One region of the Pseudomonas syringae pv. tomato str. DC3000 genome, then DNA from elsewhere that is predicted to be linked to it. Evidence: predicted binding sites of a transcription regulator. Region 1 holds the regulator's gene; each other region holds the start of a gene.
What was found. Region 1 encodes FliA, which starts transcription of late flagellar genes. Its sites were predicted from a motif close to CTAAAGTTTNNNNNNNNNNNGCCGNTAA; they were not measured.

Region 1 (4,167 bases):
ACGTTATGTGTTGAAGTACGGCCCGCAGAATATCGCCCTGGTCAGTATGGACAGTTTCCGCATCGGCGCGCAGGAACAGCTCAAGACTCTTGGGCGCATCCTCAACGTGCCGGTCACCCATGTCGATCCGGGCCAGTCGCTGGTTCAGGCGCTGGAGCCTTTGCTGCGCAAGCGCGTGGTGCTGATCGATACCGCCGGGCTGCAGGCCAGTGATCCTGCGCTGCGCATGCAGCTTGAAAGCCTGGCAGGGCGCGGCATCAAATCACGTAACTACCTGGTGCTGGCGACGACCAGCCAGAAGCAGGTGCTGACCGCTGCGTATCACAGTTACAAACGGTGTGGCCTGGCCGGATGCATTCTGACCAAGCTTGATGAAACAGCCAGCCTGGGCGAAGTCCTGAGCCTGGCGATCAGTCACGAGTTACCGGTGGCCTACCTCACGGACGGTCCACGTATTCCTGATGACCTGCACACTCCACGACGTCATCAACTGGTGAGTCGTGCGGTGAGTGTGCAGATGCAGGATGAGCCTAGCGAGGAAGCGATGGCGGATATGTTTGCTGACCTCTATCACACCCCTGGCAAGAGAGTGGGTTAAGTGATGGATATTTTTGGAATGTCCCTGCGTCAACGGTCTGCCATGCGGTGTTCATTTGCGAACGTGCAGCCCTTGATGTGGTTTCGGTCTACGCAAGACAAGGTAAAGAAATAACATGGGCAGCATGCATCCCGTACAGGTTATCGCGGTGACCGGTGGCAAAGGTGGCGTCGGTAAGACTAACGTGTCAGTGAACCTATCACTGGCCCTCGCCGAGCTTGGCCGGCGCGTCATGCTGCTGGATGCCGATCTTGGCCTGGCCAATGTCGACGTTCTGCTTGGGCTGACGCCTAAACGCACGCTTGCCGATGTGATAGAGGGTCGCTGTGAGTTGCGCGACGTTCTGTTGCAGGGGCCGGGCGGGGTTCGTATCGTGCCTGCGGCCTCTGGCACCCAGAGCATGGTGCACCTGTCACCGGCCCAGCATGCCGGCCTTATTCAGGCGTTCAGCGAGATTGGCGACAACCTCGATGTGCTGGTGATCGATACCGCTGCCGGTATCGGCGAGTCGGTGGTCAGCTTCGTGCGCGCCGCTCAGGAAGTGCTGCTGGTGGTGTGCGACGAGCCCACGTCGATCACCGATGCGTACGCCCTGATCAAACTGCTCAATCGCGACTACGGCATGAACCGTTTCCGGGTGCTGGCCAACATGGCCCAGAGCCCGCAGGAAGGACGCAACCTGTTCGCCAAACTCACCAAAGTGACTGATCGTTTTCTTGATGTTGCCCTGCAATATGTAGGTGCCGTGCCGTACGACGAGTGCGTGCGCAAGGCGGTACAAAAGCAGCGTGCCGTCTACGAAGCATTCCCGCGTTCCAAATGTGCGCTGGCTTTCAAGGCCATTGCCCAGAAGGTTGATACCTGGCCGTTGCCAGCCAACCCGCGGGGTCATCTCGAGTTCTTCGTTGAGCGACTCGTTCACCAGACCAGTGCGGGGCCTGTGCAATGACTGCGAGCGGCTACCAGATGTACAGCAAAACCTCCCGTAATTCGCAGTACGAGTTGATCGAGCGTTATGCGCCGCTGGTCAAGCGTATCGCTTATCATCTGCTGGCGCGCTTGCCGGCCAGTGTGCAGGTCGAGGATCTGATTCAGGCTGGTATGATCGGCCTGCTCGAGGTTTCCACCAAGTATGATTCCACCAAGGGTGCGAGTTTCGAGACCTATGCCGGTATTCGCATTCGTGGTGCAATGCTCGATGAGGTTCGCAAGGGGGACTGGGCACCTCGCTCGGTTCACCGCAATACCCGTATGGTCAGTGACGCAATTCGCGCAATTGAAGCTAAAACCGGTCGTGACGCTAAAGATCACGAGGTTGCGGCCGAACTCCAGTTGAGTCTTGATGATTATTACGGGATTTTGAATGACACCTTGGGCAGCCGCCTCTTCAGTTTCGACGACCTGCTGCAGGACGGCGATCATGAAGGGCTGCACGAGGACGGCGCAAGCGGTTCGCTTGAGCCATCACGCGACCTGGAAGACGAGCGCTTCCAGGCAGCGTTGGCCGATGCAATTGCCAATTTGCCAGAGCGCGAGCGTCTGGTGTTGGCGCTGTACTACGACGAAGAGCTGAACCTCAAGGAAATCGGAGAGGTTCTTGGTGTCAGCGAATCTCGAGTCAGTCAGTTACACAGCCAGTGCGCAGCTCGTTTGCGAGGGCGTTTGGGGGAGTGGCGAGCGCGTTGACGGCAGTGCGCGACGTTTGTCGTGCGTTGTCTGCATGCCGGCTGTGCAAAGCGTTACGTGGTAGCAGGATAGACGAGGCAAGGGCCTGTCGGGCAATGTCTCGATGGGCTTTAGTCGCAGTCTTGACTGTCGTTGTGCCAAGCCCGTCGTCGTTTCGTATAGCTGGGGGTGTGCTGTGCCAGTATTGAGTGAACAGCGTGTTCAGGTGCTGAACGCGTTAAAGACTGCTTGGAGGTCGAATTGGACAAGAACATGAAAATCCTCATCGTTGATGACTTCTCAACGATGCGGCGGATCATCAAGAATCTGTTGCGTGATCTGGGGTTTACCAACACATCTGAAGCGGATGACGGTCTGACCGCATTGCCGATGCTGCAGAGCGGTGCCTTTGACTTTCTGGTGACGGACTGGAACATGCCTGGCATGACCGGTATCGACTTGTTGCGTCAGGTCCGTGCGGACGATCGTCTCAAAAGCCTTCCTGTACTGATGGTTACTGCCGAAGCCAAGCGTGAGCAGATCATTGAAGCTGCCCAGGCCGGGGTGAACGGTTATGTAGTCAAGCCATTCACGGCTCAAGCGCTGAAAGAGAAGATCGAAAAGATCTTTGAACGCGTCAATAGCTGATGCATGCCGTGAGGGCGCTATGGATAACAATGATTCGATGGCCGACTTTGAGTCGACCTTAAAAAGACACGCACAGGAACTCGTCACCAGCCTTGAAAAAGGCCGTTTCGGCGAAGCTGTGCAGCTGATCCATGAGCTCAATCAGACCCGTGACCGCGGCCTTTATCAGGAAGTGGGCAAGCTGACGCGTGAGTTGCACAGTGCAATCGTCAATTTCCACATTGATCCGCATATGCCTCAGGCCGAAGAGGTGTCGCAGATCACGGACGCGACGGAGCGTCTTTCCTACGTCGTCAGGCTGACCGAGAACGCGGCCAACCGTACGATGGATCTGGTCGAGGAAAGCACGCCGATCATGAATGGTCTGAGTTCCGACGCCAAGGCGTTGAGCGAAGACTGGGGACGCTTCATGCGTCGCGAAATCGGTGCCGAAGAGTTTCGTGAACTGGCCAAGCGCGTCGATGGTTTTCTGACGCGTACCGAGAAGGAAAGCCATACGGTTTCCGCGCACCTCAACGATATTCTGCTTGCTCAGGATTACCAGGACCTCACCGGTCAGGTGATCAAGCGCGTCACGCAACTGGTGACCGAAGTAGAGGGCAATTTGCTCAAGCTGGTGCTCATGGCCAGCCATGTCGATCGCTTCGCTGGCATCGAACATGACGAAGAATCCATCCTTGCTGAAAAAGATCCTAAAAAACATCTCGACAAGGGTGAAGGTCCGCAGATTCATGCCGATAAACGTGAAGACGTCGTATCCGGACAGGATGATGTAGACGATCTGCTATCGAGCCTCGGCTTCTAAGGTCTGTTGACGGTTAATTTTAGGGAGCACCCCATGAGCTTCGGCGCCGATGAAGAGATCCTTCAGGATTTTCTGGTAGAGGCCGGCGAAATTCTGGAGCAGTTGTCAGAACAATTGGTCGAGCTGGAAAGCCGACCGGATGATGCTGATCTGCTCAATGCAATTTTTCGCGGTTTTCACACTGTAAAAGGCGGCGCCGGCTTCCTCCAGCTCCATGAGCTGGTGGAGTGCTGCCACATCGCCGAGAACGTGTTCGACATCCTTCGCAAGGGTGAGCGGCGCGTTGATTCCGAACTGATGGATGTGGTCCTGGAAGCTCTGGACACGGTCAACAGCATGTTCGGCCAGGTACGTGAACGGACTGACGTGACTGCGGCGACGCCGGAACTGCTGGCGGCGCTGGCGCGTCTGGCCGAGCCTCAATCTGCCGACGAGGTTGCCGCTCCCGAGC
Region 2 (4,167 bases), 1.3 Mb from region 1:
GGTGCCCAGCGCAAAGGTGATGGTCAGGGTCAGTTTGCCGTCGGCGGTGGCCTGGGACGACATGTAGAGCATGCCCTCGACACCGGTGATGGCCTGTTCCAGCGGCGAAGCGACGGTTTCGCCGATCACCTTGGGGTTGGCGCCGGGGAAGCTGGCGCGTACCACTACGGTCGGCGGCACGACTTCCGGGTATTCACTGATCGGCAACTGGAACAGCGAGATTGCACCGGCGATCAGGATCAGCAGCGACAGCACTGCGGCGAAGATCGGCCGTGAAATAAAGAATTTGGAGAAGTTCATCGGACGAGTCCCTTAGTCGCGCGGCGCGGAGGCGCTGGCGATTTTGACGGCGGCTTTGGACGTCACCTGTGGCTGGGTGCTGGCGTCGAGGGCCTGGCGTTGTTTTTGCAGTGCGGCGAGGGTGTCGGCGCTGGCCATCGGGGTGATTTCAGGGTCTACAGGCTGGCCGGGGCGCACACGCTGCAAGCCTTTGACGACGATGGTGTCGTCCTTTGCCAGTCCGTTGCGCACAATACGCAGGCCTTCGATTTTCGGGCCCAGTTCAACAGCCCTGTAAGCAGGCTTGTTGTCCTTGTCCATCACCAGCACAAACTTCTTGCCCAGATCGGTGCCGACCGCTTCGTCGTTGATCAGCACTGCCGAGTAGGTGCCGCTGCCAACCAGTTTCAGCCGTGCATACAGCCCCGGTGTGAAGCTGCCGTCAGTGTTGTCGAACACCGCTCGACCACGAATGGTGCCGGTCCTCGGGTTGACCTGATTGTCGACGAAGTTCATCTGGCCCAGGTGCGGGTTGCCGGTTTCATTGGACAGCCCCAGGTAGACCGGCGTGGTCTGGCCGCGCTGGCCTTTGCGGGCGAGTTCGGTGTACTTGAGGAAGACACGCTCGTCGGCGTCGAAGTAGGCGTAGACCTTGTCGGTGGAGACCACGCTGGTCAGTGCAGTGACATCTGCAGTGACAATGTTACCCGCAGTAATCTCGGCACGGCTCACGCGGCCTGCAATCGGAGCGGTCACGCGGGTGAAACTGAGGTTAAGTCGGGCCAGGTCCAGTTGCGCCTGAATGGCTGCAACGCCGGCTTTGGCTTCCTGTGCCGAGGTACTGCGCGAATCGGCCAGCTCGGCGGAAATAGCGTTGTTGCTGCGCAGACGCTCACCGCGCTGGGCTTCGCTGTCGCTACGTGATGCGACCGCACGGGCTTGTTGCAACTGGGCTTCAAGACGGCGGACTTCGGACTGGAACGGGCGAGGGTCGATCTGGAACAGCAGGTCACCTTTTTTGACCACCGAGCCATCGGTGAACGCGACCTGATCGATCTGGCCAGATACGCGAGGGCGAACTTCAACAGTTTCCGGTGCTTCAAGGCGCCCCGTGAACTCATCCCATTCGTTGACCGGTTGCTCCAGCACCTTGGCCACGGTGACCTTGGCTGCGCCGGGTGCGGTGGCGGCCTGTTGCGCGCCGCCGCCGCACGCACTGATCACGATCAACGCGAGGGCGGTGAGAGGGTAGCGCAGATGGCTGAGTGTCTGGGTCATGAGAAGTTCCGCCGATAATAAACGATGGGCGGATTCTGTTGCGCGAGGGGTGTTATTAACGAATCGAATAAACCAAAGGTTACTATCAGCCAGAATGATGCATGCCTACAGGGCGCCTGGGCGGCGTGCCGAGGCTTGGCTACAGGCGGTACGGGCGATGCCGCTCACTTACCCTAAAACCGTGAATACGCTCATGTTATATCGCTATGTGTCCGATCAATCTTTGCAATCGCAATGACTATCAAGTTGTCGAGCGCCACGTCGATCCTTGGGTATCCCGAAATATACCAAGGCGCAATTGATGAAATCGACATGGCTGGACAATCTGAACGTCAGCAAGAAACTGAGTATCGGCTTCGGGATGATTCTTTTGGGTGTACTGACAGTAACCGCTATTGGTTACCTCAGCACAAACCTGCTGATCGAGCGCCTGGGCAAGGCGTCCAGGGTCGCGGAGGTGAAAGCCGACGTGCTGAGTATCAGAATCGCTGCCCAGATTTACGCGGCCAAGCCTGACGCCGGCAACGCGCAAAGTTACGGCACTGCGCTTGATAGCCTGGGCAAGACGATCGAAGAAGGTCTCAGGATTCTGACCGTCCCGGCCAACGCCGATATCCTCAGAAGTATCCGTGACCAGGCGGGCGGGTTGCGACTGACGTTCAATCAACTGGTCGACAACAATCAGAAAATCGATCAGGCCATGCAGCCGCTCATTGCTATCTCCGAGCAGGTCAGTGCAAGCTTTGAAACGCTGCTGCAAAAGACATTCGAAGATGCTTCTCGCTCGCTTGATCAGAACAGTATTGATCAAGTGAAGATCGCCGGCGATTTGCGCAACGGCATGACCAACTTTCGCCTGGTGTTCCGTCGCTATATCAGCATTCCTACGGCCGACAACAAGCAGATTACCTTCGATGCTGCAGACGGCCTGATTGCGCAGGTCACGAGCGCTCGTACCCTGTTGCCGAACCAGGCCATGCCTGCTGTCGACACCGCGCTTGCGGCGTTGCAACAGTACAAGTCGCTGATGGTGTCCATTTCGCAGATGATGCAACAGAACGACCAGATCCGCGACACGCTGCGTCAACAGTCGCTGGACATCCTCAAGAGTGCCGATGGCCTGATGGCCGGTCAGGTGGTAAGTGCCAACAAGGAAAAAGACAGTGCGGTCACTCAGTTGCTCACGGTGGCGTTGATCGCACTGTTGCTGGGTGTGTTGGCGGCCATCCTGATCACCCGTCAGATTACCCGTCCGCTCAACGCCACTGTGATCGCAGCACGGCGCATTGCCGACGGTGATCTGACAAACGACATCAGCACCACTCGCCAGGATGAACTGGGCCTGCTGCAAAACACCATGCAACACATGACCGTATCGCTGCGCACGCTGATTGGCGGTATCAGCAATGGCGTGACGCAAATCGCCACGGCAGCCGAAGAGCTTTCAGCGGTCAGTGAGCAGACCAGCGCTGGCGTGACTCAACAGAAAATGGAAGTCGATCAGGTGGCCACCGCCATGAACCAGATGGCCTCTACCGTGCAGGAAGTTGCGCAGAACACTGAGGACGCCGCGCAGGCTGCCAGACAGGCGAGCGATCGTGCCGCCCACGGCAGCAGCGTGGTGCAACACGCCACTCGCGAAATCAGCCAGTTGGCCGGTGAAGTCGGGCAGTTGGGGCAGGCCATGCAGCGTCTGATTCAGGACAGTGACAAGATCGGCGGGGTGATCGATGTGATCAAGGCGGTCGCCGAGCAGACCAACCTGCTGGCGCTCAACGCGGCTATCGAGGCTGCACGTGCCGGTGAGCAAGGTCGTGGCTTTGCCGTGGTCGCCGATGAGGTGCGTTCGCTGGCGCAGCGTACGCAAAAATCCACCACTGAAATTGAAGCATTGATTCAGGCGTTGCAACACGGCACTGGAGCCGCGTCGGAGCTGATGGACGCCAGCCGCCAGCGTACTGAAGGCACCGTGGAACTGGCCCGCCAGGCTGAGCAATCGCTGGTGGAGATCACTCGCTCGATCGTCACCATCGAACAAATGAGCCAGCAGATTTCCGCCGCCGCCGAGGAACAAAGCGCCGTCACCGATGAAATCAATCGCAGTGTCATCAGTGTGCGTGACATCGCCGATCAGTCCGCCACCGCGACCGAGCAAAGCGCAGCGTCCACGGTAGAACTGGCGCGCCTGGGCAGTAACCTGCAAGGCATGGTTGCGCGCTTTCGGATCTGACCCGCGCAGCGTGTAGTGCTCATAACGTGTAGCAAAAAGCAGCGCTGAACGTCAGAGCTGTTCAACCAACTGCAGAAAGCGTCGGGTGCGTTCATTTTCCGGGTTGAGCAGAATCTCGCCCGGGCTGCCGTTGGCCACGATGCGGCCGCCCTCCATGAATAACACGCGATCAGCGTTACGGTTTTTGACGGTATAGGGTTCATCAATCAACGGTGCGTTTGCATTCCATCCGCTTCAACACCCTGCGCCATAACGCCGGCTGCGGCCGGGGCGCTGCCTCGGTCACCACATTCGGCATATCGCGCAACCGAATCCAGGTTTCGCTGCGCCAGTGCAGCACGCTCAACGAAGTGCCCGGCCATTGCAGTTGGGTCATTCTG
Region 3 (4,167 bases), 570 kb from region 1:
CGCGGGATCGGTCTTGCCCAGCGCAGTGATGATACCCGCCGCTTCGCCATGCTGACTGTTCGGCAGGTAGCCGCAATCGCTGCGCGGATACGTGATGACCTTGTGGGTTTCATACAGCGACTGGGCGATATCAAGGGTTTCCTGCGCGCCGAGGCCGAGTTTTTTCGAGCATATTTCCTGCAGGGTGCCTAGGTCGAAAGGCAAGGGTGCGGCTTCGCGCATCCGCTCGGTGCGCAGCTTGACCAACCGTGCGCTGGCAGCATGGCGCATGGCGTCGGCAGCCTGTTGCGCAAGTGGCTGATTCAGGCAGCGATCCTGATCGTCACAGGCGTCCGACGGAGCGCGCCATTGAGCGATGAACGCCTGATTTTCGTGCAGCAGTTTGACGTCGATGGCCCAGAAGGGCGCGGGCACGAAATCTGCGATGCTGCGATCCCGGTCCACTACCAGGCGCAGGGTCGGGGTTTGCACGCGGCCGACTGGCAATACGCCCTGGTAGCCCGATTGGCGACCCAGCAACGTGAACAGACGACTCATGTTCATGCCGATCAGCCAGTCTGCGCGGGACCGGCCCAATGCCGAGTGATACAGGCTGAAGGTGTCGGCGCCGGGCTTGAGCGCTGCCAGCGCCTTGCGAATGGAGGCGTCATCCAGCGCCGACAGCCACAAACGCTGAATCGGTCCGCGATAGCGGCAATGCTCGACCAGTTCGCGGGCGATCATTTCGCCTTCACGGTCAGCGTCGGTGGCGATTACCAGCTCGTTCGCTTCGCCCAGCAACCGCTTGACGGCCTTGAACTGGCTGGCCGTTCTGGGTTTGACCAGCATCTTCCACTTCTCGGGCACGATGGGCAGGTCTTCCAGCACCCAGCGTTTGTAGCGCGCATCGTAGGCATCGGGCGGAGCGGTTTCGAGCAAATGGCCGATGCACCAGGTGACGGTTGCGCTGGCACCGACCCAGCAGCCATCGCCACGGCGGGTTGCGCCAAGCGCAGCCGCAATGTCCTTGGCCTGGGAAGGTTTTTCGCAAAGAAACAGCCGCATGACTACCGTCGTCGATTACCGGTGTGAGGCGGCAAGGATGGACGTTGAACGAACGAGGGGCAAGTTTTATCTGTATGGATATACAGATAAAGGCGTTTTGGCGCTGTCATGCCGGTGGTTCCGAACAGTGCAGCGCCGTTGTTTGAAGAGAGCGTTTACGAGCCAGTGACGTGGGTTCAGCTCAGCAGTTCCGAAAACGCCTTGTCGGCTTCCAGCACGGCGGGCAGCCCGGCAAACAGTGCGTTCAGGTCGATGCCTTCCATCAGCGGGCCGTCTGAAGCTTTTTGCGCGTCGGGCGTGGCACCGCCATTAGTTTCCAGCGCATCCGAGATGATCACGGCCTGCGCCACGATACGCGGCAACGGTGCGTCGTCTGGCGCCTCCAGCGGCTTGGCCTGATAGGCGATGGCTTGCTGGATTACCTGCGGCAAATGCCAGCGGTGGGCCAACTCGGCACCCACTTGCGGGTAGCCGAAACCCAGTTGCAGCGTTTCATTGGCTGCACGCCCCGGCGTGCCGGCCTTGGCTGCGTTGTTCAGGCGCTCGGCAACATCCGGGGCGCCGGTCTGGATCAACAGTTCGCCAATGTTGTGCATGACCCCGCAGGTGAAGGCAATTTCCGGGTCGACACCGGTCTGTTTGGCCAGCATTCGGCAGATCCCGGCAACCTGAAAGCTTTTCAGCCAGAACCCCTTGAGATCGAAACTCGGCCCGGCTTTGAACGCACCCGTCACTGCCGAGGCCATGACCAGGGTGCGTAAGGTGTTGAAGCCCAGACGCATGGCGGCGTCTTCGATACTTGAGGAGTCCCGCGAGTCGCGAAACCTTGCCGAGTTGGCCAAACGCAGCACCTTGGCCGCGATCACCGGGTCTTTCTCGATATTGCGGGCGATGCTTTCGAGGTTGGAGGAGGGGTTATCAAACTGCAGCATCAGGTCCTGAGCCACCTTTGGAATACTCGGGAGACTGTGCAAATCGTCAAAAAGCTTTTCGATACTCAGCATGGCAAAGCCATCCTCTGCAGGGCGGGGATGACTTCAAAGATAGTCAGTTTTCTGTGCTCTGCACGTTTTGCCGCTGATTGTGGGAGGCGGGTCTCACGTGTCGAAAAAAAATAATCAAGGACTTGGCGATGCCGGCCGATACGACAGACAAGCATGCTTGAAAATTTTTGGCACTCGATCCGTTGTGGATTCTGTTGCGTGGAAAAGACGGCAAAGTTGTGAAGTTTGATCGACGATTCAAAGATCGTCCCTATTGGTTTTTGCCGTGGAAGTTAGCGCTATGAAAAATCTGGGCTTCAGCAAGAAAATCCTTCTGGCCGCCGCGCTTATCGTGGTTGTTGCGTTCAGCGTATTTATTGTCATCAATGACTATCGACAACGTCAGTCGCTCAAATCCAGTGTCAAGTCGGAGCTGCAACAACTGGGTACATTGACCACGCAGAACATTCAGACATGGCTGGAAAGCCGCATTCAGTTGCTGCAATCGATGTCCCAGCAAGTCGCCGTGGACGGCAAGGAGCTGCCGCAGTTGCAGCGTGCCATTGGCCTGCCAACGTACAGCGACAACTTCCAGCTCAGTTATTTTGGCAGCACCGAAGGCGTGATGTTTTCGGTGCCGGCCGGTAATCGCCCTGCAGATTACGACCCGCGTGCACGGGGCTGGTACAAGGCCGCACAAAATGCGCCGGGCACCATCGTTACCGAACCGTATATTGCAGCGTCGTCCGGCAAACTGGTCATGACCATTGCCACGCCGGTCAAGATTCAGAACCAGCTTGCCGGTGTCGCCGGTGCTGACATCTCGCTGGACAGCGTTTCCAAAATCATCAACTCGCTGAACTTCGATGGTCACGGTTATGCGTTTCTGGTCAGCGCCGAAGGCAAGATTCTGGTGCATCCGGACAGCAAGCTGGTGCTCAAGAACATCAATGAAGCCTACCCGGTAAATACACCGAAAATCGCCACGGGCGTGACTGAAATCGATTCTGGCAAACAGCCCGAGATCATCTCGTTCACGCCGGTTCAGGGCGTGGCGACCGCCAACTGGTACGTGGCGCTGGTGCTGGAGCAGGATTCTGCCTACGCCATGCTCACCGAGTTCCGCACCTCGGCCATCACGGCAATGGTCGTTGTGGTGATGGTGATCATTCTGCTGCTGGGCCCGTTGATCCGCGTGCTTATGCAGCCGCTGCACCAGATGGGCCGTGCGATGCGCGATATCGCTGACGGTGAGGGCGATCTGACCAAGCGTCTGGCCATCACTTCGCACGATGAGTTCGGCGCATTGGCAGAGTCGTTCAACCACTTTGTCGAGCGTATTCACACCTCGATTCGCGAAGTGGCCTCCACCGCAGCGCAACTGGGCGAAGTCGCCACGCGAGTGGTCAAGGTCTCCAACGCCTCGATGAGCAACTCCGACCAGCAGGCCAATCGCACCGAAAGCGTGGCCGCTGCGATCAACGAACTGGGCGCCGCCGCACAGGAAATCGCCCAGAACGCGGCACGCACCTCGCAACAGTCCAGCGATGCCAGCGGGCTGGCCAGCGACGGCCAGGGCGTGGTGCAGCAGACCATCAAGGCGATGAACGAGCTGTCCGGCAAGATCAGCGAGTCGTGTGTGAACATCGAGAGCCTGAATGGCAAGACTGCTAACATCGGGCAGATTCTCGAAGTGATCACCAGCATTTCCCAGCAAACCAATCTGTTGGCGCTTAACGCTGCTATTGAGGCCGCACGCGCCGGTGAGGCGGGTCGCGGTTTCGCCGTGGTGGCTGACGAGGTGCGCAACCTGGCACACCGCACTCAGGACTCGGCGCAACAAGTGCAAAAGATGATTGAAGAGTTACAGGTCGGCGCTCGTGAAGCGGTGGTCAACATGACTGAAAGCCAGCGTCAGAGCGAGGACAGCGTGGGCATCGCCAACCTGGCCGGCGAGCGTCTGGGCAGCGTGACCCGCCGTATCGAAGAGATCAACGGCATGAACCAGTCGGTGGCGGCTGCAACAGAGGAACAGACCTCGGTGGTTGAGTCGATCAACGTCGACATCACCCACATCAACACCCTCAACCAACAGGGCGTCGACAACCTGCGCCAGACTCTGGAAGCCTGCAACTCCCTG

Region 2: a site for FliA is predicted at 1,697-1,724, ahead of PSPTO_RS16030 (methyl-accepting chemotaxis protein). Genes of this name have one in related genera too.
Region 3: a site for FliA is predicted at 2,163-2,190, ahead of PSPTO_RS12870 (methyl-accepting chemotaxis protein). Genes of this name have one in related genera too.

Annotation. Positions count from the first base shown of each region.
Region 1 is NC_004578.1:2,163,357-2,167,523, forward strand. It holds gene flhF (flagellar biosynthesis protein FlhF) at 1-598, shown strand, start outside; gene fleN (flagellar synthesis regulator FleN) at 714-1,547, shown strand; gene fliA (RNA polymerase sigma factor FliA) at 1,544-2,284, shown strand; gene PSPTO_RS10285 (chemotaxis response regulator CheY) at 2,537-2,911, shown strand; gene PSPTO_RS10290 (protein phosphatase CheZ) at 2,931-3,716, shown strand; gene PSPTO_RS10295 (chemotaxis protein CheA) at 3,750-4,167, shown strand, end outside.
Region 2 is NC_004578.1:3,480,526-3,484,692, reverse strand. It holds gene PSPTO_RS16040 (efflux RND transporter permease subunit) at 1-300, opposite strand, end outside; gene mexE (multidrug efflux RND transporter periplasmic adaptor subunit MexE) at 313-1,557, opposite strand; gene PSPTO_RS16030 (methyl-accepting chemotaxis protein) at 1,859-3,787, shown strand; partial or broken gene PSPTO_RS16025 (amino acid ABC transporter ATP-binding protein) at 3,839-3,961, opposite strand; gene PSPTO_RS16020 (BRO-N domain-containing protein) at 3,990-4,167, opposite strand, start outside.
Region 3 is NC_004578.1:2,737,111-2,741,277, forward strand. It holds gene PSPTO_RS12860 (DNA topoisomerase III) at 1-1,044, opposite strand, end outside; gene PSPTO_RS12865 (HDOD domain-containing protein) at 1,221-2,048, opposite strand; gene PSPTO_RS12870 (methyl-accepting chemotaxis protein) at 2,329-4,167, shown strand, end outside.